4 regions of the Streptomyces sp. NPDC000229 genome follow, and region 1 is predicted to be linked to each of the others. Evidence: riboswitches for the same ligand, from Rfam matches in the RefSeq annotation. Region 1 holds a riboswitch; each other region holds the start of a gene.
The links. A riboswitch is a leader RNA that binds a small molecule or an ion and turns the genes downstream of it on or off. The one in region 1 is predicted to bind cyclic di-AMP.
Positions count from the first base shown of each region.

Region 2: it holds a riboswitch for cyclic di-AMP, as region 1 does, so the genes downstream of both, ABT360_RS08990 (transglycosylase family protein) here and ABT360_RS07160 (M23 family metallopeptidase) in region 1, are expected to answer to the same signal.
Region 3: it holds a riboswitch for cyclic di-AMP, as region 1 does, so the genes downstream of both, ABT360_RS27490 (M23 family metallopeptidase) here and ABT360_RS07160 (M23 family metallopeptidase) in region 1, are expected to answer to the same signal.
Region 4: it holds a riboswitch for cyclic di-AMP, as region 1 does, so the genes downstream of both, ABT360_RS02245 (C40 family peptidase) here and ABT360_RS07160 (M23 family metallopeptidase) in region 1, are expected to answer to the same signal.

Region 1 is NZ_JBEPEL010000008.1:51,418-56,876, reverse strand. Features, by position in the region: gene ABT360_RS07170 (M16 family metallopeptidase) at 1-864, shown strand, start outside; gene ABT360_RS07165 (M16 family metallopeptidase) at 861-2,255, shown strand; cyclic di-AMP (ydaO/yuaA leader) riboswitch at 2,460-2,623, shown strand; gene ABT360_RS07160 (M23 family metallopeptidase) at 2,637-3,425, shown strand; gene ABT360_RS07155 (GntR family transcriptional regulator) at 3,628-4,338, shown strand; gene ABT360_RS07150 (HPr family phosphocarrier protein) at 4,627-4,908, opposite strand; gene ABT360_RS07145 (bifunctional acetate--CoA ligase family protein/GNAT family N-acetyltransferase) at 5,085-5,459, shown strand, end outside.
Region 2 is NZ_JBEPEL010000011.1:52,576-58,034, forward strand. Features, by position in the region: gene ABT360_RS08980 (FtsB family cell division protein) at 1-308, opposite strand, end outside; gene eno (phosphopyruvate hydratase) at 416-1,696, opposite strand; gene ABT360_RS08990 (transglycosylase family protein) at 1,980-2,672, opposite strand; cyclic di-AMP (ydaO/yuaA leader) riboswitch at 2,676-2,853, opposite strand; gene ABT360_RS08995 (transglycosylase family protein) at 3,114-4,046, opposite strand; gene ABT360_RS09000 (cytochrome P450 family protein) at 4,227-5,459, opposite strand, start outside.
Region 3 is NZ_JBEPEL010000072.1:4,818-10,276, reverse strand. Features, by position in the region: gene ABT360_RS27510 (MBL fold metallo-hydrolase) at 1-427, opposite strand, end outside; gene ABT360_RS27505 (carboxymuconolactone decarboxylase family protein) at 576-1,127, shown strand; gene ABT360_RS27500 (TetR/AcrR family transcriptional regulator) at 1,185-1,823, shown strand; gene ABT360_RS27495 (SGNH/GDSL hydrolase family protein) at 1,867-2,661, opposite strand; gene ABT360_RS27490 (M23 family metallopeptidase) at 2,821-3,741, opposite strand; cyclic di-AMP (ydaO/yuaA leader) riboswitch at 3,744-3,907, opposite strand; gene ABT360_RS27485 (tyrosine-protein phosphatase) at 4,519-5,331, shown strand; gene ABT360_RS27480 (DUF6126 family protein) at 5,340-5,456, opposite strand.
Region 4 is NZ_JBEPEL010000002.1:148,736-154,194, forward strand. Features, by position in the region: gene ABT360_RS02240 (hypothetical protein) at 1-487, opposite strand, end outside; gene ABT360_RS02245 (C40 family peptidase) at 915-2,144, opposite strand; cyclic di-AMP (ydaO/yuaA leader) riboswitch at 2,143-2,311, opposite strand; gene pcrA (DNA helicase PcrA) at 2,533-4,995, shown strand; gene ABT360_RS02255 (M23 family metallopeptidase) at 5,080-5,459, opposite strand, start outside.

The DNA of each region.
Region 1 (5,459 bases):
CTGACCGCCCTCGCCTACCCGGAGGGCCACCCTTACCACCACACCCCGATCGGCTCCATGGCCGACCTGGACGCCGCCACCCTCGAGGACGCGCGGAACTTCTTCCGTACGTACTACGCGCCGAACAACGCCGTCCTGTCGGTCGTCGGCGACATCGACCCCGAGCAGACGCTGGCGTGGATCGAGAAGTACTTCGGCTCCATCCCGCCGCACGACGGCAAGCAGCCGCCGCGCGACGGGACGCTGCCCGAGATCATCGGCGAGCAGCTGCGCGAGGTCGTCGAGGAGGAGGTTCCGGCCCGCGCCCTGATGGCCGCCTACCGCCTGCCGCACGACGGCACCCGCGAGTGCGACGCCGCCGACATCGCCCTCACCGTCCTGGGCGGCGGCGAGTCGTCGAGGCTCCACAACCGCCTGGTGCGCCGCGACCGCACGGCCGTGGCGGCCGGCTTCGGCCTGCTGCGCCTGGCCGGGGCGCCCTCGCTCGGATGGCTGGACGTCAAGACGTCCGGCGGCGTCGAGGTGCCCGACATCGAGGCCGCCGTCGACGACGAGCTGGCCCGGTTCGCCGCCGAGGGCCCCACCCCGGAGGAGATGGAGCGCGCCCAGGCCCAGCTTGAGCGCGAGTGGCTGGACCGGCTCGGCACGGTCGCCGGCCGCGCCGACGAACTGTGTCGGTACGCCGTCCTGTTCGGCGACCCGCAGCTCGCCCTGACCGCCGTCCAGCGCGTCCTGGACGTCACCGCCGAGGAGGTGCAGGCGGTCGCCAAGGCCCGCCTCCGCCCCGACAACCGGGCGGTGCTGGTCTACGAACCCGTCAGCACCGACCACAGCGACCAGGCAGAAGAGGGGGCCGACCAGTGAGCGACGCCGCTGTGTCCCTGACGTCCATGGAGTTCCACCCGCAGCCCCGCCCCGGGACCGCCAAGCCGTGGGCCTTCCCCGCCCCCGACCGCGGCACGCTCGGCAACGGCCTGACCGTGCTGCGCTGCCACCGTCCCGGCCAGCAGGTCGTGGCCGTCGAGATCTTCCTCGCCGCCCCGCTGGAGGCCGAGCCCGAGGGCCTCGACGGCGTCGCCACGATCATGGCGCGGGCCCTGTCCGAGGGCACCGACAAGCACTCGGCCGAGGAGTTCGCCGCCGAACTGGAGCGCTGCGGCGCCACCCTCGACGCACACGCCGACCACCCCGGCGTACGGGTCTCCCTCGAGGTCCCGGTCTCCCGGCTCGGCAAGGCCCTCGGGCTGGTCGCCGAAGCGCTGCGGGCCCCCGCCTTCGCCGACAGCGAGGTCGAGCGCCTCGTCCGCAACCGGCTCGACGAGATCCCGCACGAGATCGCCAACCCGGCCCGCCGTGCCGCCATGCAGCTGTCCAAGGAGCTGTTCCCGGCCACCTCCCGGATGTCGCGTCCCCGCCAGGGCTCGGAGGAGACCGTCGCCCGGATCGACGCCGCGGCCGTACGCGCCTTCTACGAGGCCCACATCCGCCCCGCCACCGCCACCGCGGTCGTCGTCGGCGACTTCACCGGTGTCGACCTCGACGCGGTGCTCGCGGACACCATCGGCGCCTGGACCGGCGACAGCGCCGAGCCCCGCCCCGTACCCCCCGTGACGGCCGACGACACCGGCCGCGTCGTCATCGTCGACCGCCCCGGCGCCGTACAGACGCAGCTGCTCATCGGACGGATCGGCCCCGACCGGCACGACCGCGTCTGGCCGGCCCAGGTGCTCGGCACCTACTGCCTGGGCGGCACCCTCACCTCCCGCCTGGACAAGGTCCTGCGCGAGGAGAAGGGCTACACCTACGGCGTACGGGCGTTCGGTCAGGTGCTGCGCTCCGGCCCGGAGGGCGGCGCGGCCATGCTCGCCATCAGCGGCTCGGTGGACACGCCCCACACGGGTCCGGCGCTCGACGACCTGTGGAAGGTGCTGCGCACCCTCGCCGCCGAGGGCCTGACCGACGCGGAGCGCGAGACGGCCGTCCAGAACCTGGTGGGTGTCGCCCCGCTCAAGTACGAGACGGCCGCCTCCGTCGCGGGCACCCTCGCCGACCAGGTCGAGCAGCACCTCCCGGACGACTTCCAGGCCCAGTTGTACGCCCGGCTCGCCGAGACGGGCACCGTGGAGGCCACCGCGGCGGTCGTCAGCGCCTTCCCGGTGGACCGTCTGGTGACGGTCCTCGTCGGCGACGCGGCTCAGATCAAGGAGCCCGTCGAGGCGCTCGGGATCGGCGAAGTGACGGTTGTCACCGGCTGATTGACACGGGCCTTCCCGCGAACCGGTTCAGGACCCCGGCATCACCCGATGCCGGGGTCCAGTCATATGTCCGATTTGTTGCGGAGGTTCGGTGTCTGCCCTGTGGCGTGCGCTACAAAAAACCGTGTCTGTTTGGTGATTGAAAGATCGGCCGCTTAGCGTCTGATGCGCTGCCCGACCGGTACCCGCCGCACCCGCGGCACCGGGCAGCGATCGCCGAGTCCCCATCAGGCGCGAGCCTGGGGAGCCGGGGACCCACGAAGTCCCTGGGGTGAATCGGACGCCTTCGCACCCGTGCGGAGGGGCCCGTAGGAGACCTTCCTGCTCCGAACCCGTCAGCTAACCCGGTAGGCGAGAAGGAAGGAAAGGACCAGCCACTTCATGGCGTTCACCCGTGCCACCGGGAAGCACCGTGCCCCGAGCCGCCTGAGCCGTAAGAGCGCACACGTCGCCGGAGTCGCGGCCCTCGCCACCACCGGCGTCATCGGAACCCTCGCTTCCCCGGCGCTGGCCGCCGCCCCGGACGCCGCCCCCGGCTCGTTCGAGGACACCGGCCTCAACCAGGCGGTCATCACCGACACGCTCGCCGAGCAGGTCGACGCCCAGGCCGAGGCCCAGGAGCTGGAGGCCCAGGAGGCCGCCGCCAAGGCCGCCGCCCAGGCGAAGGCCGAGGCGGAGGCGAAGCGCAAGGCCGAGGCCCGGGTGAAGGCCGCCCGCGATGCCAAGGAGCGCGCCGACCGCGAGGCCGAGCGCCAGCGGCTGAACGCCTTCCAGCTGCCGATCGCGGGCACCTACGTCAGCACCGGCTACCAGACCGGTGGCGCCATGTGGTCCTCCGGCAGCCACACCGGTATCGACTTCCACGCCGCCTCGGGCTCGCGTGTGGTCTCCGTGGGCGCGGGCACCGTCGTCGAGGCGGGCTGGGGCGGCGCGTACGGCAACAACGTGGTGATCAAGATGAACGACGGCACGTACACCCAGTACGGCCACCTGTCGTCGGTCAACGTCTCGGTCGGCCAGAGCGTGATGCCGGGCCAGCAGATAGGCCTCTCCGGCTCGACCGGCAACTCGTCCGGCCCGCACCTCCACTTCGAGGCCCGTACGAGCGCCGAGTACGGCTCGGACATCGACCCCATCGCGTACCTGCGCTCGCACGGCGTCAACGTCTGACCCCTTCCGCTGTTCGGTGAAGGCCCTGGTTCGGGATGCGAACCGGGGCCTTCGTCATCCCACGGCATCCGGCGGGGGCTTCTGGCCAAAAAGAACTCCATGGAATCCTGGTGGCTATCGGAAATTCCGGCCCTCTGCAATAGAGTCACTCGACAGGCGTCAATCGGCTGAGTTTCGCGCGGATCAAGTTGGGGGTTCTGGTATGCGCATTCCAGCGCACTCGGTATGCACGGCGATCCGCGACGACATCGTCACCGGCGTGTTCGAGCGCGGCAGCCGGCTCACCGAGGAGCAGCTGGCCCGCCGTTACGGCGTCTCCCGTGTTCCGGTCCGCGAGGCGCTGCGCACCCTGGAGTCGGAGGGCTTCGTCACCACCCGCCGCCATGTCGGCGCGTGCGTCGCCGAGCCCACCGAGCAGGAGGCGGCCGACCTGCTGGAGATGCGAACGCTGCTGGAGCCGCTGGGCGCCGCGCGCGCGGCCCAGCGCCGCACCGAGGCGCACCTGAAGGTGCTGCGCGGCCTGGTCAGGCTCGGCCAGGAACGGGCCCGTCGAGGCCAGGGGGAGGACCTCCGCTCGCTGGGCGCCTGGTTCCACGAGACGCTCGCCCAGGCGGCCGGCAGCGCGGCGCTGACGGCGCTGCTGACCCAGCTCCGGCACAAGATCGCCTGGATGTACGCCGTCGAACAGCCCGCCCGGCCGATGGAGGCGTGGGCCGAGTACGGCGCGATCGTGGACGCCGTGGCCCGCGGCGACGCCGAACGCGCCCGCGCCCTCACCGCCCTCCACGTCGAGCGCACCGTGACCGCGCACCGGCTGCGCCGCCCGGAGCGGCCGGGCCGGTCGGAGCGGTCGGGCGGCCGGGTTGTGAGGACTTCGCAACATCGCGTAAACACCGCGAGCGCCCGCAATTAACAGCGGCACCGTATACAAAGGCAGGGGAATTCTCGGCGGTAATTTCCCCTGCCCGAAAATGACGCGTGCCGTAAAAGAGGGACGCCTCACCCCGAAAATCGGGTGGGGCCCGGAATCGGAAAGTCTCCGCCGTGCTCGGCCGCGGAGAATGCCCGAGCTCCCGAAACGGCCCGACGGCGCCCGATGCCGGGCCGCGCCGTGCAAGGACCGGCGGCGGCAAAAAGCGGAGCCGTACCGCCCGGTTTCCCAGGGGTACGGCTCCGCGGTGCTGCAAGGGTGACCGGGAGGTCAGACGGTCTCGGGGAGCTCCTCGAGACCTTCGGCGACCAGCTTGGCCAGACGGTCCAGGGCGGCGTCCGCGCCCTCCGCGTCCGAAGCGAGCACGATCTCCTCGCCGCCCTGCGCGCCCAGGCCCAGCACCGCGAGCATCGAAGCGGCGTTGACCGGGTTGCCGTCGGCCTTGGCGATCGTCACGGGGACGCCGGCGGCCGTGGCGGCACGGACGAAGATGGAGGCGGGGCGGGCGTGCAGGCCCTCGGCCCAGCCGACGTTGACGCGGCGCTCAGCCATGGTGTTGCCCTTCGAGTCTCGGCAGTTGTCTAGACCAGTTGTCGAATCCAGTCTCTCATGTCCCGCAGGGTGCTCGATCCGGCCTCCACGGGGCCGTTGCGGGCCGCCCGGCCCGCCTCACCCTGCGTTGTCCACAGCACCTCCGCGACCGGCGCCCGCACCGTACCCTGGGGCCCATGCGGACCCCGTCGGATCAGCCGGAACACGTGTACCCCGACCACTGGGAGGCCGACGTGGTGCTGCGGGACGGCGGCACCGCACGGATCAGGCCGATCACCACGGATGACGCCGAGCGCCTGGTCAGCTTCTACGAGCAGGTCTCGGACGAGTCGAAGTACTACCGGTTCTTCGCACCCTACCCCCGGCTCTCCGCCAAGGACGTGCACCGCTTCACCCACCACGACTACGTGGACCGCGTGGGTCTCGCGGCCACCATCGGCGGCGAGTTCATCGCGACCGTCCGTTACGACCGGATCAACGCACAGGGTCTGCCCGCGAGCGCCCCCGCCGACGAGGCCGAGGTCGCCTTCCTCGTCCAGGACGCCCACCAG
Region 2 (5,459 bases), on a different contig from region 1:
GCGAGGCGCTTGATGTACGCGTCGTCCTGGAGCCGCGCCTTCTCGTCGCGCAACCGTTCGACACGCTCGCTCGCCTCGGCCGCCAGCCGCTGCTGCTCGGCGATCTCGGCGCGCTGGGACACCCATTGGCGCATCGGGTAGGCCAGGGCCACCACCAGCGAGCAGACGACGAGCGCGAGGAACGCCGCGCGGCCGGTGAGCCGGGAGCGGCGGTCGTGCCGTCGGCTCTGGGAGCGGTAGACGCGGGCGGCGGTCTGCTCGCCGAGCAGTCGCAGCCTGGTCGCGGTGGAGAACCGGTCCCGGGCCATGTGTTGTACCCGCCTCCCCTTGCCCGTTACGTACGTACGTCCCCGGACACGGTACGGGACCGTGGCCGGGGACGTAGGTAACCGGGCTGTGCGACCGGGACCGGTGATCAGCCCTTGAAGCGCGGGAAGGCCGAGCGGCCCGCGTACACCGCGGCGTCGTCGAGGATCTCCTCGATGCGCAGCAGCTGGTTGTACTTGGCGACGCGCTCGGAGCGGGCCGGGGCGCCGGTCTTGATCTGGCCGCAGTTGGTGGCGACGGCCAGGTCGGCGATGGTGACGTCCTCGGTCTCACCGGAGCGGTGCGACATCATGCACTTGAAGCCGTTGCGCTGGGCCATCTCGACGGCGTCCAGGGTCTCGGTCAGCGAACCGATCTGGTTGACCTTGACCAGCAGGGCGTTGGCGGCGTTCTCCTCGATGCCGCGCGCCAGGCGCTCCGGGTTGGTGACGAACAGGTCGTCGCCGACGAGCTGGACCTTGGAACCCAGCTTCTCGGTGATGGTCTTCCAGCCGTCCCAGTCGTCCTCGAACAGCGGGTCCTCGATGGAGACCAGCGGGTACGCGTCGACGAGCTCGGCGTAGTAGTCCGTCATCTCGGCGGCCGAGCGGGACTTGCCCTCGAACTCGTAGGCGCCGTCCTTGTAGAACTCGGACGCGGCGACGTCGAGCGCCAGGGCGATGTCCTTGCCCGGAGCGTAACCGGCCTGCTTGATGGCCTCCAGGATGAGGTCGAGCGCGGCGCGGTTGGACTCCAGGTTCGGGGCGAAGCCGCCCTCGTCGCCCAGACCCGTGGAGAGACCCTTCTCCTTCAGGACCTTCTTCAGGGTGTGGTAGACCTCGGCGCCCCAGCGCAGGGCCTCGGAGAAGGACTCCGCGCCGATGGGCGCGATCATGAACTCCTGGATGTCCACGTTGGAGTCGGCGTGCGAGCCGCCGTTCAGGATGTTCATCATCGGAACGGGCAGCAGGTGCGCGTTCGGGCCGCCCAGGTAGCGGAACAGCGGCAGGTCGGACGCCTCGGAGGCGGCGTGGGCGACGGCGAGGGAGACGCCGAGGATGGCGTTGGCGCCGAGCGACGACTTGTCCGGGGTGGCGTCCAGGTCGAACATCGCCTGGTCGATCAGCCGCTGCTCGGTGGCGTCGTAGCCGACGAGCTCCGGGCCGATCTGCTCGATGACGGCGAGGACGGCCTTCTCGACACCCTTGCCGAGGTAACGGTCCTTGTCACCGTCGCGGAGCTCGAGGGCCTCGAACGCTCCGGTGGAGGCACCGGACGGAACGGCAGCACGGCCGGTGCTGCCGTCGTCGAGGCCGACCTCGACCTCGACCGTGGGGTTGCCTCGGGAGTCCAGGATTTCCCGGGCTACGACGACGTCGATGGACGGCACGAGCATCTCCTTCTGGGATGTGACGCAAGATGTGACGCATGGTGGTGCAGGGTCTCTTTGGCCTTGCGGCAAGAGCCTAACCGGCCCGGGGGCCGTGACCAGCCGACGCCCGCCTCCTGGGACGAAAAAGGGCTCACGCGTCGGCATTGCGGGCAAAACGCCGCGAAACTTACCGACTGGTAGCCAGGGTGTGCGGGGGGCCGCTCAGGAGGGCGGAACGGGAAACCCCGGTCCGGCGCGCACGGGGGAAGGGCGCGCCGGACCGGGGTGGTCCCGCAGGGGGTCAGCTCAGGTGGAGCTGCTGGCCCGGGTAGATCAGGTCGGCGTCGTCGACGATGTCCTCGTTCAGCTGGAAGAGCTTCTCCCAGCCGCCCGCGACCTTCTTCTCGGCGGCGATGGTGCTGAGCGTGTCGCCGGCCTTCACCTTGTACTCGCCGTCGCCCTTCTCGACCTTCTTGCCGGTCGGGGTGGTGACGGTCTTCTTGGACTCGGCCTTCGGCGCGGCCTCGGCCTTGGGCGCGGTGCGCTGCTCGCTGCGCGTGGTGGGCTGCTCGGCCTTGCGCTCCTGCTGAGGCTGGGCCTGCTCGGCGCCGCCGTCGTACGAGGCGTTGGACAGGCCGACGCCGCAGCTCGGCCAGGCACCCTTGCCCTGGCCGGCGAGGACCTTCTCGGCGATCTCTATCTGCTGGGACTTGGAGGCCTGGTCGGCGGTCGAGGCGTACGCGGTGCCGCCGTACGCGGCCCAGGTGGAGGCCGAGAACTGCAGGCCGCCGTAGTAGCCGTTGCCCGTGTTGATGGACCAGTTGCCGCCGGACTCGCACTGGGCGACCTTCTCCCACTCGGCGGCGGTGGCGGCCGAGGCGGTCGTGGCGCCCATCAGCGGGGCGGCGACGGCGACACCGGTGATACCGGCGAACGCGGCGAATCGGGCGGCCTTGGAGGGGCGACGGTGCTTGGCCTTGCCGGAAAACAGCATGGGACATCTCCTCACCGACGCCTACGAGGTGAGCTGTCGGGTTCGGGCGAGTGAGTGGCCCGGCCGCGCGGCACTCCCGGTGCGCGCGGCTTCACCCCAAGCCGGTTCCGTGCCATGTCTCCATGGCCGGGCCCGGCACTTACCTTGGGTCCCCCGCTCCTGCCTTCGGCGCATGACGCGACGACTGTTCCCGTCGACCGGCGGCAGGATTCGGCGTTCCGGTCGATGGGGCCCGCGATGGCGAGCGGTCACGACCGTAGACACAGACCACCCCGAAGTTCAAAGACGGACATCCGGGTCAATCAACCCTTATACACCTGCCCTTGACGGGCGTTTACGCAGGTGACGGGCGGATTGTGCGGTTCGGTCGGCCGCGGGGCGCCGGTTGGGGTGAAGAGATTCATGTCTCACTCCCCCGGAACCGGACATACAGGCTGATACCTACGGCTGATCCGTCGTCAGTTCAAGGCTCTGCCCAGGGAGGATGAGGTCGGGGTCGGTGCCGAGGGTGTCCCGGTTGGCCTCATAGAGGGCCGACCAGCCGCCGGAGACCTTGTGCTCGTCCGCGATGGTCCAGAGGCTGTCGCCGGGGCGGACCGTGTACGCGCCGGGCTCGACGCTTCCCGGGTCGCGTGAAGCGCCGTCACCCCGTGAGGCGTGGGCGTCCTTTTCGCGATCGGTGACCGAATTGCCGGTATCGGCGGGATCGGTGGGCTTGATGGCGCTTTCACCCTCGGGTGCGGCGGGGGTGACCGGCGCGGTGGGGTCGACCGGGGCCGTGGGGTCGGCCGGGGCCGTGGGGTCGGCCGGGGCGACCGGCTCCGTCACCGGCGTCTCCTCCTTGGCCGCCTCGCCGCGGTGCTTGCCGGTGCCGGGCGCGGGGCTCTGCGGCGCGCCGGGCGTCGCCGGGGCGGGCTCCGTGGGCAGGAGCGTCCCGACCGGGTCGGTCGCCCCGGACGGCTTCGCCGCCTCGGGCGCGCCCGGGTCCTCGAACGTCTCGGCCGGATCCGTCGCCTCGGGCGTGGCCGGGGCGGTGCCGGTGGGGTCGGCGTCGGGCGAGGCGGTGGCGCCCCCCAGGCCCGCGATGGGGGCGCAGGTCTCCCACGCCTTGACGCCCGTCGCGGCGTAGACCTTCTCGGCGACGGCTATCTGCTCGCCGCGGCTGGCGAGGTCGGGGCGAGCGGCGTGGGCGAGGCCTCCGTACGACTCCCAGGTCTCCTGCGACATCTGCAGGCCGCCGTAGAAGCCGTTGCCGAGATCCGCGCTCCACATGCCGCCGGACTCGCATTCGGCCACCCGGTCCCAGGTGGTGGCGTCCGCCGCGGACGCGGAACCCGCGCCGAGCAGCGGGAGCGCGATGGCGGATCCGGTCACCCCTGCCGCGACGACGATGGCGGGGGCTTGACGGGGTCGTCGGTGCCGGCCGTTCCCGGAGCGCATGCGGTGCTGCCTTTCGCGTGACTGCTGAGGTGACGGTGAACGTAGCGGCATTCGAACGTCAGTCACAAGTCGATGCAGCGGAGATCACGCGAAGATCACAGAAATGACGATCCGTCAGCTGACGTGTGTCACAAAGGGGGTGAACTCGACCGGGAGCGTACGCAGTCCACGCATAATGAGCCCGCCACGCCACCGCAAATCGGATGGATCCCCCGCAAGCCGGAGATCGGACAGGCGGGTCAGCAGCGTCGCGAGCGCGGTCTGCCCCTCCAGCCGGGCGAGCGGCGCGCCGAGGCAGTAGTGGATCCCGTGCCCGTACCCCAGGTGCTGGTTGTCGCGCCGCGCCAGGTCGAGCGTGTCCGGCTCGTCGAACCGTGCGGGGTCACGGTCGGCCGCGGCGAGCACGACGAGGACGGGGTCGCCGGCCGCGATCCGCTCGCCGCCCAGGGTGAGCGGCTCGGTCGCGAACCGCCAGGTCGCCAGCTCCACCGGCCCGTCGTAGCGCAGCAGTTCCTCGACCCCGGTCTCCAGCAGCCCGCGCTCACCGGCGGCGAGGGAGGCCTGGAGGCGTTCGCGCTGGCCGGGGTTGCGCAGCAGCGCGTACACGCCGTTGCCGATGAGGTTGACCGTCGTCTCGAAGCCCGCGAACAACAGGATGAACGCCATCGCGGCGGCCTCGTTCTCGGTGAGGTGCTCACCGTGGTCCGAGGCCCTGATGAGCCCCGAGATCAGGTCGTCCCCCGGGTTCTCCCGCTTGCGGTGGATCAGCTCCGCGAGGTAGCCGCGCATCTTCTTCACCGACCGGGCGACCCCGCCACGCGGCCCGCCGCCGTGGCGGATCATCATCCCGGCCCAGTCGCGGAAGTCGTCCTGGTCCTCGCGGGGCACGCCCAGCATGTCGCAAATGGCGTAAATCGGGAGCGGGAAGGCGAACTCATGGATGAGGTCCGCGCTCCCCTTTGTAGCGAAGTTGTCGATGAGCCGGTCCGTGAGCTCCTGCACACGCGGCGCGAACTCGGCCACACGGCGGGGCGTGAACGCCTTCGACACCAGCCGGCGCAGCCGGGTGTGGTCCGGCGGGTCGATGTTGAGCAGATGCGTCATCAGCTCGGCCTTGCGCTCGCCCGGAATGCCGGTCTTGCCCTTGGCGTGCGCGGGCTCGTCGTGATGCGCGGGATTCTTGCTCAGCCGCTGGTCGGCCAACGCCTGCCGCGCGTCCGCGTACCGCGTCACCAGCCACGCCTCGACCCCGCTGGGCAGCCGGGTGCGGTGCACGGGCGCGTGCTCCCGCAGCCAGGCGTAGGCGGGGTACGGATCGGTGGCGAACTCCCAGGTGAAGAGCTCGGG
Region 3 (5,459 bases), on a different contig from region 1:
GGACGGGATGCAGCCGCTTGGGGCCGGCGAAGGAGAAGGGCGAGCAGCGCTCGCCCCACACCGGGTCGAAGAGGACCCGGTGGCCGTCGATCTCGGCGAGCACGCTGGAGTGCCCCAGCCAGGTGAGCCGCAACCCGGTGGCCGGGGGCCTGGCGAGGTCGGCGACGGTGGTGGGGTGCACCGGGACGGCGCCGGCGGGGGCCCGGCGGGCCCGTGACTCCTTCTCGAAGTAGATCTTCGCGAAGTCCATGGTGGAGCCGGACGGCCGGTGCCTGGTCCCCACCGGGTTGCGGAACGCGCCGTGCACGAAGTTCGGCGAGCGGCGGATCCGCTCCAGCCGCTCTCCGGTGGCGTCCGCGCCGAAGGCGGCGGGTCGCAGGGAACGCAGGTGAGAACGGAGCTGGTGCGGGACGCCGGCGCGGCTCACGGAACCTCCAGGGGTGAGGGTCCCTCCATTATGGGCCGGGAGTGTGACAGCGAAGGGTCGGGCCCGTCACGAGCGCGATGTCACATCTTCGGCCGCCTCGTCCGTCGTAGCGGTGGAAGGTTGTCCACCACACCTCGGGAGGCCCGTCATGGCCCGCATCTCGCTCACCCCGACGCGTACGCTCCTCTTCCGCGCCGTCGAGTGGTACGCGAAGCGTACGTACGGGAAGGTCCTGGACCCGGTCCGCGCGCTGGGGCACAACGGGCGCGTCCTGCGCACGACGCTGCGCCTGGAGCTGGCCGCCGGCAGGTGGAACGCGCTGGACCCGCACCTCAAGGCGCTGGCCGAGCTGGCGTCGGCCGCCTCCATCGGCTGCAGCTGGTGCACGGACTTCGGGTACTGGGAGAGCACCCTGCGGGGCGTGGACGCGCGCAAGCTGCGTGACCTGCCGGTGTGGCGGGACAGCGACGCGTACACGGCGCTGGAGCGCGAGGTGCTGGAGTACGCGGAGGCGATGACCGCCAATCCGCCGACCGTCGAGGACGATCTGGCGGAGCGGCTGCGCAAGGCGCTCGGTGAGCCGGCCTTCGTGGAGCTGACCGCGATGGTGGCGCTGGAGAACATGCGCTCCCGCGTCAACGCCGCGCTGGGGCTGACCAGCCAGGGCTTCAAGGACCGGTGCGAGCTCCGGCACCGGTGACCGGCCGGTGACGGGACGGACACCCGGCGTACCCGCGAAACCGCCTAGGGTGGCTGCGTGGGCAGAGTGCGGTTGAGCGTGGCGGAGCGGCGGGAGGAGCTGCTGCGGGCCGCCGTCGAGCAGATCGAGGCGCGGGGGGTGGCGGCGGTCCGGATCGCCGATGTGGCATCCGCGCAGGGCGTGAGCAATGCGCTGGTCCTCTACCACTTCTCGACCAAGGAGAAGCTCGTCGCGGCCGCCTTCGCGTACGCCGCCGAGGGCGATCTCGCGCACCTGCGCCGGCTGTTGGGCCGCCGGACGACGGCGGTCCGCCGGCTGCGGGCAGCCGTGCACTGGTACGCGCCCACGGGCCGGGCCAAGGGGTGGCGCCTGTGGATCGAGGGCTGGGCGGCGGCGCTGCGCGAACCCGTGCTGAAGGAGGTCGCCCAGGACCTCGACCGGCAGTGGAAGGCGGCGCTGACGGAGGTGATCGCACAGGGCGCGGCGGCGGGCGAGTTCCGCTGCGAGGACCCCGCGGCCGCGGCCTGGCGGCTGACCGCCTTCCTGGACGGTCTGGCCGTCCAGATGACCGCGTACGCGGCGTCCTACTCCCGTGCACGCATGCTGGCGTGGGCGGACGAAGCCCTCGCCCGCGAACTCGGCCCCCCGGAGGCCCGGTCCGGCGACTCCGGCACCCGAGGCACCCGAGACCCCTGAGGCAGCTGAGGCCCGCCCGCGCCTCCCCGCACCCGCACCCGCCCTACAGCGGCAGCAGGTCCGGCCGCTTGGCCGAGACGTGGTCGCCGGACGATTCGCCGCGCAGTCGGCGGCCGATCCACGGGACCAGGTACTCGCGCGCCCACTGGACGTCGTCGCGGCGGAGTTCGAGGGGGCCGCGCGGCGGCAGCGGCGGCCAGGGCTGGTCCGGGTCGGCGGGGACGTCCACGCCGAGGACCTGGCCGGCCCGGAGGGCGACGCGCGTGTGGCCCTCGGGCGACAGGTGCAGCCGGTCGGCGTCCCAAGCGCGCCTGTCCTGCACGGTCTTGAGGGACCACAGGTCCAGCACCGGGCAGCCGTACCGGTCGGCGACGGCGCGCACATGTCCGTTGTAGGTGGCGATCTTGCCGCGCAGCCGGCGCAGCACCGGCACGGTGCGGGTGTCGAACCCGGTCGTCACCAGGACCGTGCCGACCGCGGACGTCAGGTCGGCGACGGCCCGTTCGAAGCGCTCGGCGACGTCGTCCGGGTCGCTGCCGGGCCGGATGATGTCGTTGCCGCCCGCGCAGAAGGTCACGAGGTCGGGGGCGAGTTCCTTGGCGCGCGGGACCTGCTCCTCCACGATCTGGTCGAGGAGACGCCCGCGTACGGCGAGGTTGGCGTACCGGAACTCCTCCGGCTCCGGCAGCCGGTCGGCGAGCAGCACCGCGAGGCGGTCCGCCCAGCCGACGAACGTTCCGTCGGGGCCAGGGTCTCCGACGCCCTCGGTGAAGCTGTCACCGATCGCCGCGTACGACCCGAATACGTCACTGTCTCTGAATGTCGAATCGTCTGCCACGGGAGCACATCTTTCACCCGGTGATGTGACCTACGCGACCGTAGGAGGGGTTGACGGTGGGTGATGTTTGCCACCGGTCAAGATTCACCCAAGCCGGAATACGGCTCCGCCCGGCACCGGGAGGCGGTGCCGGGCGGAGTGCGCTCCGAGGGGCAGGCGTCAGATGGAGACGCCGTGGCTCCGGAGGTAGGCCAGCGGGTCGATGTCCGAACCGTAGCTGGGGCTGGTCCGGATCTCGAAGTGGAGGTGCGGGCCGGTGGAGTTGCCGGTGGAGCCGGACAGACCGATCTGCTGACCGCCGCTCACGCTCTGGCCGGAGGAGACGGACAGCGAGGAGAGGTGGGCGTACTGCGAGTAGGTGCCGTCGGTGTGCTGGATGACGACCTCGTTGCCGTAGGCGCCGCTCCACCCGGCCGAGACGACGGTGCCCGCGCCGACGGCCTTGACGGTGGTGCCGGAGGAAGCCGCGAAGTCGACACCCGTGTGGTAACCGGAGGACCAGCTGGAGCCGGAGGCGCGGTAGGGCGTGGTGACTCCGGCGTCGACCGGGGCGGTGAAGCCCGAGCCGCTGGTCTTCGGGGCGGACTGGGCCGGGGCGGCGGCCTTGGCGGCGGAGCGGGAGGCGCGGCTCTCGGCGCGGGTGTCGTCGGCCTTGGGCTTCGCCGGGGCGGCCTTCGCGGGGGCGGCCGTGGACTTGGCACCGAGGGTGAGCTCCATGCCCGGGAGGATCAGGGACGGGTCCTCACCGATGACCTGGCGGTTGTCCTTGTACAGCTTCTGCCAGCCGCCCTTGACGTTCTTGTTCTTGGCGATCTTGGAAAGGTAGTCGCCGGCGACGACCGTGTACGTGCGCGGCGCGGCCTTCTGCGCCGGGGCGGCGGCCTTCGGGGCGGCCTTGGCGGCGGTGGCCGCGGCGGTGACGGCCTGCGGAGCGGCGGCCGGGGCGGCCTTCTCCGCGGCGTGCGCGCCGGTGGCGCCGAGCAGCGGCAGGGCGATGGCGGCGCCACCGGTACCGGCGGCGACGAAACCACGCGTGATGGAGCTGGACTTGGGACGGCGGTGCTTACCCTTCGCGGGCATGGCGTTTTCCTCTCCGGCGCCTGCGAGGTGAGCTGTCGGGTTCGGACTGGAGTTGTCCGGCCGCGTCATGGACGCGACTTCACCCCGAGCCGGTCCCGGAATTCCGGGGTCGGCGTACTACCTGGGTCCCCCGCTCCTGCCACACGTGGGTGGGTGCGAATTCCGACCGGCGGCAGGATTCGGCGGTCCGGCCGGATTGCCGTGACCGTAAGCGAGTGGGGCAGGCGTGAACAAGCCGCTGCTTTCTTCGCGGCATTCCCGGCGCTGCGACCGCCATGGAATTCCGGTCACCCTCCGTGGATTGCGGATCATGTATTCCCGTTCTGTACAAGGAAATTACGAACGGCATCCCGCCACGGACGGTCACGGTTATGACGCTGCTCACGCGGCCCTGACCATCTCCCTTACGACCAGGGCACGTTATACCCAATCCCCCAATACGGACAGAACCGTCATTCTCTGACGACTCTCCTCAATCCCTCCACCGTTGCGGTCGGATGGCGGCCAGAGGAAGGGCTTCGGACGCCCGGACGGACGAACCGCAACGAAGTGGGACAGAAGGAGCCTGGGTGGTGACGAGGACGCCACCGGCGGGTCCGCAGTCGGCCCGGCCCGGCCCGACGGGCGTGACGTGCGCATCACCGGTCGTCGGTCATGGGCAGGGGCAACGAATGTGCGACGCGCGCGGAGATTGATCGCCGGACGAACCAATGTCGTATCGTCGGACCACGACATCGTCGGCGGGCCGACGCCGACCGCAGACACGGAGGAGCCCCCGTGACGCAGCAGCTGCCGCAGGTCCCGTCGATCGAGCCCGAGCTGACCGGAGTGCGCAACTTCCGTGACGTCGGCGGGCTTCCGACGGTGGACGGCCGGCGGGTGCGGCACGGCAGGCTCTACCGCAGCGGCCACCTCGCGCACGCCACGGGCGAGGACACCGCCTTCCTGGCGGGCCTCGGGCTCCACACGATCTTCGATTTCCGCAACGCCGCCGACCAGAAGCTGGAAGGCCCCGACGTGGAGCTGCCGGGCGTACGGAATGTGAACATTCCGCTCTCCGACCCGGCCGACGGCGCGGAATTCTGGACCATGGTCCGCGACGGCGACCTCGACCAGCTGCGCTCGATCCTGGCGGACGGCAAGGCGGCGGCCCGGATGACGGCCTCGTACCGCATGATCATCAAGGAGCGTACGGCCGAGCACAGCCGGGTGCTCCACGCGCTCGCCGAGGACAGCGTCCCGGCCCTGATGCACTGCGCGGCCGGCAAGGACCGGGCGGGGCTCTCGATAGCGGTCTCCCTGCTGGCCGTCGGGGTCGAGCGCGAGGCGATCGAGGAGGACTACCTCAAGTCCAACGACCCTCGCCGCCGCTACAAGGTGCGCCGCAGCGACAATTCCCCGGCCGCCATGTCGCCGCAGGTCATGGAGCTGCTCAGCCCGCTCTTCGAGGCCCGCATCGAGTACCTGACCGCGGCCTTCTCGACGATCGAGGAGACCTGGGGCTCCACCGAGCGCTACCTGACCGAGGGACTGAAGCTCAGCCCCGAGACCCGGGAGCGGCTGCGCGAGCGTCTCCTCGACGAGAGCTGAGCCGCGCCTCAGCCGGCCCCGAGCTCGAACAGCAGGTAGAGGAAGGCCGCGAAGAGGTGGCCCGCCACCAGATAGGCGAACAGCCGGACGGCGAGCCCTCGGGGGAACGTCCGTTCCTGGGACATGGT
Region 4 (5,459 bases), on a different contig from region 1:
CCGCCCGCCGCAGCCCGTCCCGCTCCCGGATCACCGCCCCCGCCGCGGTCGGCCGCTCGCGCAGAGACGTGTCGCCGAACAGCCGCTCCAGGGCGCCGGTCAGCTCCTCGTCCGTGAACCGGTAGGTGTCCAGCCGGGCACCGAAGCCCAGGTCGGCGAGGTCCGGCGGCAGGCTGAAGGCCTCGTCCGTCTCCCGTACGCACGAGTCCAGGCGGTGCCAGTGCGGCGGCAGCACGCGCGCGTAGTCGGCTGCCTCGGGATACACGTACAGGTTCGTGTCCGCCTCGTGGATGAACTCCAGGTCCGGCAGGGGCGGCGCCCCCTGTTCGGTCACCCAGGCGCTGAAGCCGGCCCACAGCTCCCGGCGCGTACGGTCGTACTCGGCCCGGAAGGCCGCCCAGCCGGAGTCGTCGCCGGCCGGGTAACCGGAGAAGGCGTGCGGGACGTTCCGCAAGCCGACCTCCGAGCAGCTCGGTACCTGGATCAAGCCGGTCTGGTGCCGGGGCTCTTGATCTCCAGCGGATTGCAGGAGGTGACCGGAGGAGCTGGTCTCGGGTGCCCGTTACTGCGAGCCTCGGCTGAAGGCGGTACTCCGGAGCGGTGTCCCGTACGAAGTCCTTCCAGAACCGGCCCGCGTCCCCCTCCTCCCCCTGTGGGGGAGGAGCGAGACGGACGAGGTCCTCCTCCAACCCGAGCGCGCTGAGGCCCCCCCGCCAGGACGCCTCGGCGGCGAACATCACCCGGTGGCCACGGCGCCGCAGCACGTCCGCGATCCCGACGCGGTTGTTCGTCGGCCCGTACGCGGTCTCCGGTACGAACAGAACGGTCAGCCGGCGGTGATCGGTCATGGTTCCCCCGCGGTCATGGTTCCCCCGCGGTCATGGTTCCCCCGCGGTCATGTCGGTCAGGTCATGTCAGGCCGGACGCACGCAGCTGTGGATGGGCATGTAGTGGATGGACTCCTCGCGGACGACCTCACCGGGCCGGGGGGCGTGGATCATCCGTCCGTCGCCCCTGTAGACGCCCACGTGGCTGATGTCGTCGTGGAAGAACACCAGGTCGCCGGGGCGCAGGTCCTCCGTCGCGACCCTGGTCCCGGCCCACACCTGCTCCCAGGCCGTACGAGGGAGGTCGACCCCCGCCGCCCGCCACGCGGCCTGGGTGAGCCCGGAGCAGTCGTACGAGCTCGGGCCGGTCGCGCCCCACACGTACGGCTTGCCGATCTGGGCCTCGGCGAAGGCGAGGACCTCGCGGGCCTTGGCGGTGTAGCCGCTGTCGTCCTCCGGGTGCCCGTGCGGGTACGGGTGCGGCTGGGGCTGAGGCTGAGGCGTGGGCGGCGACTGCGCCTCGGGCGGGTGCGGCTGGTGCGGCTGGTGCTGTGGCTGCTCCTGGTGCAGCTCGTGGCGCGTGCGGGCCTCTGCCGCCTCGGCCCGCGCCCGCTCCTCGGCCGTCAGCCGAGCCAGCAGCACCCGTGCCTCTCCCAGCTTCCGCTGCACGGCCTGCTTGGTGGTGCGGAGGGAGGCCTGCGAGGCGGTGAGCGACTCCAGCTTCCGCATCGCCTCCGCCCGCTGCTCCGCGGCCTCGGCCTGCTCGGACCGGTGGTCGGTGAGCGTCTCGTGCCGGTGGTCGGTCAGCCGCGTCCCGTCCACGAGCGCCTGCGGGGCGTCCGGGAAGACCACCGACGCGGTCGGGGCCGGCCCGCCCGAGCGGTACTGGGTGGCCGCGTCGCCGCCGAGGGTGCGGCGGGACTCGTTCAGGACGTCCGTACGCGCGACGTCCGTACGCGCGACGTCCGTACGCCCGGCGTCCGTACGCCCGGCGTCCGTACGCCCGGCCGTGTCGTCGAGCATCCCGCCGGCCCGGCGCCGCTGCTGGTCCGTGGCCTCCTTGGCCTTCTTGTACTGCTGCGTCGCCGTGCCCGCCTGCCGGTAGAGGTCGTCGACCTTTCTCTGTACCTCCTCGACCGTCGGTCCCCGGTCGGGGTCGCCCGGCGCACCCGGCGCGGCGGTCGCGCTCTGTGACGACAGGAGCGTGACCGAGGCCAGGGCGGCGGCCGTCGTGACCCCGACGGCGGGGGAGTGGGCATGCAGGGTCTGCAAGGTGCGCGTTGTGCGCGGCTTGCGATGCGACGCCAAGGCCGGCATCTCCTTCCGTGGACCGCCTACCGGGTCAGCTGTCAGGTTCGGGCGGAACTGGAAGGTGCCCTACGGCCGTGCCCGAGCGGCTGCAGGCCGATTCACCTCGGTCGTACGTGGTGGGTCCCCGGTTCCGAACTGCCGTGGAGGCAGCACGAATTCGGCGTGGGCGATCCGATTGGCGTGGTTCGCCGAAGAGAGAACGGACCGCTTGGGCGAGCACGCTAGCCAACCTGTGGTGGTGCTGTGAAGGTTGATGTTCGATATGCCCGATACGTATTCGTGACCTTGGCGTGATGTCGTCGACTCGGTACGGAGCGTGACGAATCGGGCCTGTTCTCGGCGCATCCGCCGTTCGTCCACGGCTGTCAGTGGGGCGGCCTAGACTCGATAGGCGATGAGCAGCCTCTTTGACGACAGCTTCCTGGCGGACCTCCGGAACCACACCTCCGAGGAGCCCCCGCCGCCCGAGGACTCCGAGGGCCCCGGGCACGGCCCGGCCGCGGAGGAGGTCCCCCACGACCTCTTCGGGGACCGCTTCGACGTGCCCCCGGCCCGGGACGCCCACTACCGCGACGGCGCCCCGCGCCCCGTCGTGGACCCCGCCGCGCTGCTGGAGGGGCTGAACGACCAGCAGCGCGCCGCCGTCGTGCACACCGGCTCGCCGCTGCTCATCGTCGCCGGTGCCGGGTCGGGCAAGACCCGGGTGCTGACCCACCGCATCGCCCACCTGCTGGCGACCCGGCACGTCCACCCGGGCCAGATACTGGCGATCACCTTCACCAACAAGGCCGCCGGCGAGATGAAGGAGCGCGTCGAGCAGCTCGTCGGCCCGCGCGCCAACGCCATGTGGGTCATGACCTTCCACAGCGCGTGCGTCCGCATCCTGCGCCGCGAGTCGAAGAAGCTCGGCTTCACCTCGTCCTTCTCGATCTACGACGCCGCCGACTCCAAGCGGCTGATGGCGCTGGTCTGCCGCGATCTGGACCTCGACCCCAAGCGCTTCCCGCCGAAGTCGTTCAGCGCCAAGATCTCGAATCTGAAGAACGAGCTGATCGACGAGGAGACCTTCGCCGACCAGGCCGCCGACGGCTTCGAGAAGACGCTCGCCGAGGCGTACCGGATGTACCAGGCGCGGCTGCGCGAGGCCAACGCCCTGGACTTCGACGACATCATCATGACGACGGTCCACCTGCTCCAGGCGTTCCCGGACGTCGCCGAGCACTACCGCCGCCGCTTCCGCCACGTACTCGTCGACGAGTACCAGGACACCAACCACGCCCAGTACACGCTCGTACGCGAACTGGTGGGCACCGGTTACGAGGACCTGGACCCGGCCGAGCTGTGCGTCGTCGGTGACGCCGACCAGTCGATCTACGCCTTCCGGGGTGCGACCATCCGCAACATCCTCCAGTTCGAGGAGGACTACCCGGAGGCGACCACGATCCTGCTGGAGCAGAACTACCGCTCCACGCAGACCATCCTCTCCGCCGCCAACGCCGTCATCGAGCGCAACGAGAGCCGCCGTCCCAAGAACCTGTGGACCAACGCCGGCGAGGGCGCCCGGATCATCGGGTACGTCGCGGACACCGAGCACGACGAGGCCCAGTTCGTTGCCGACGAGATCGACCGGCTGACGGACGCGGGCGAGGCCAAGGCCGGCGACGTCGCCGTCTTCTACCGGACGAACGCCCAGTCCCGTGTCTTCGAGGAGATCTTCATCCGCGTCGGCCTGCCGTACAAGGTCGTCGGCGGAGTCCGCTTCTACGAGCGCAAGGAGGTCCGGGACGTCCTGGCGTACCTGCGCGTCCTGGCCAACCCCGAGGACAACGTCCCGCTGCGCCGCATCCTCAACGTTCCCAAGCGGGGCATCGGCGAGCGCGCCGAGGCGATGATCGACGCGCTGGCGCTGCGCGAGAAGATCACCTTCCCGCAGGCGCTGCGCCGCGTCGACGAGGCGTACGGCATGGCGGCCCGGTCGGCGAACGCCGTGAAGCGGTTCAACACGCTCATGGAGGAGCTCCGCACCATCGTGGACTCGGGTGCCGGCCCCGCGGTGGTCCTGGAGGCCGTCCTGGAGCGGACGGGATACCTCGCCGAACTCCAGGCCTCCACCGACCCGCAGGACGAGACCCGGATCGAGAACCTCCAGGAGCTCGCCGCCGTGGCCCTCGAGTTCGAGCAGGAGCGGGGCGAGGAGCCCGGCACCCTGGCCGAGTTCCTGGAGCAGGTCGCCCTCGTCGCCGATTCCGACCAGATCCCGGACGAGGACGAGGAGGGCTCCGGCGTCATCACGCTGATGACGCTGCACACCGCCAAGGGCCTGGAGTTCCCCGTGGTGTTCCTGACCGGCATGGAGGACGGTGTCTTCCCGCACATGCGCGCCCTCGGCCAGACCAAGGAGCTGGAGGAGGAGCGGCGGCTGGCGTACGTCGGCATCACGCGTGCCCGCGAGCGGCTCTATCTGACACGGTCGACGATGCGCAGCGCGTGGGGCCAGCCCTCGTACAACCCGCCGTCGCGGTTCCTGGAGGAGATCCCGGGGCAGCACCTGGAGTGGAAGCGCACGGGCGCGATGGCCAAGCCCGCCGGACCGACGTCCGGGATCGCGTCGTCGCTGTCCTCGTCGCTCTCGTCCCGGTCGCGTTCCGGCGGCCCCTCCGGCTTCGCCACCCGGCGTACGACGGACAAGCCGGTGATCTCGCTGGCGGTCGGGGATCGGGTGACGCACGACCAGTTCGGGCTGGGCACCGTGATGGCGGTGACCGGGGTGGGCGCGGACGCACAGGCGACGATCGACTTCGGGGACGAGAAGCCCAAGCGGCTGCTGCTGCGGTACGCGCCGGTCGAGAAGCTGTAGGAGCCGCTCGGCCGGTGAGCGTGCTCAGCCTGCTCAGCTGGTGAGCGTGCCCAGCCGCTCAGCCTGCTCGGCCGGTGCGCCTGCTCAGCCGGTCGGGTCGAGGCCGTGGCTGCGCAGCCACGGCAGCGGGTCGATCGCGGCGCCGCCGCCGGGCCGTACCTCGAAGTGCAGGTGCGGTCCGGTGGAGTTGCCGGAGTTGCCCGAGTAGGCGATGACCTCACCGGCCTTGACCTCGCCGGACCGGATCTTGGTGCTGCTCAGGTGGCAGTACCAGGTCTCGGTGCCGTCCTTGGCGGTCACGATCGCCATGTTCCCGTACGCGCTGTTCCACTGGGTGCGCACGGTGCCGTCGGTCGCGGCCATCACCGGGGTCCCGTACTGGACGGGGAAGTCGATACCCGTGTGCAGGGACATCCAGTTGACGCCTGCCTGCCCGTAACGGGCGCTGAGCTGGTGCAACTCGA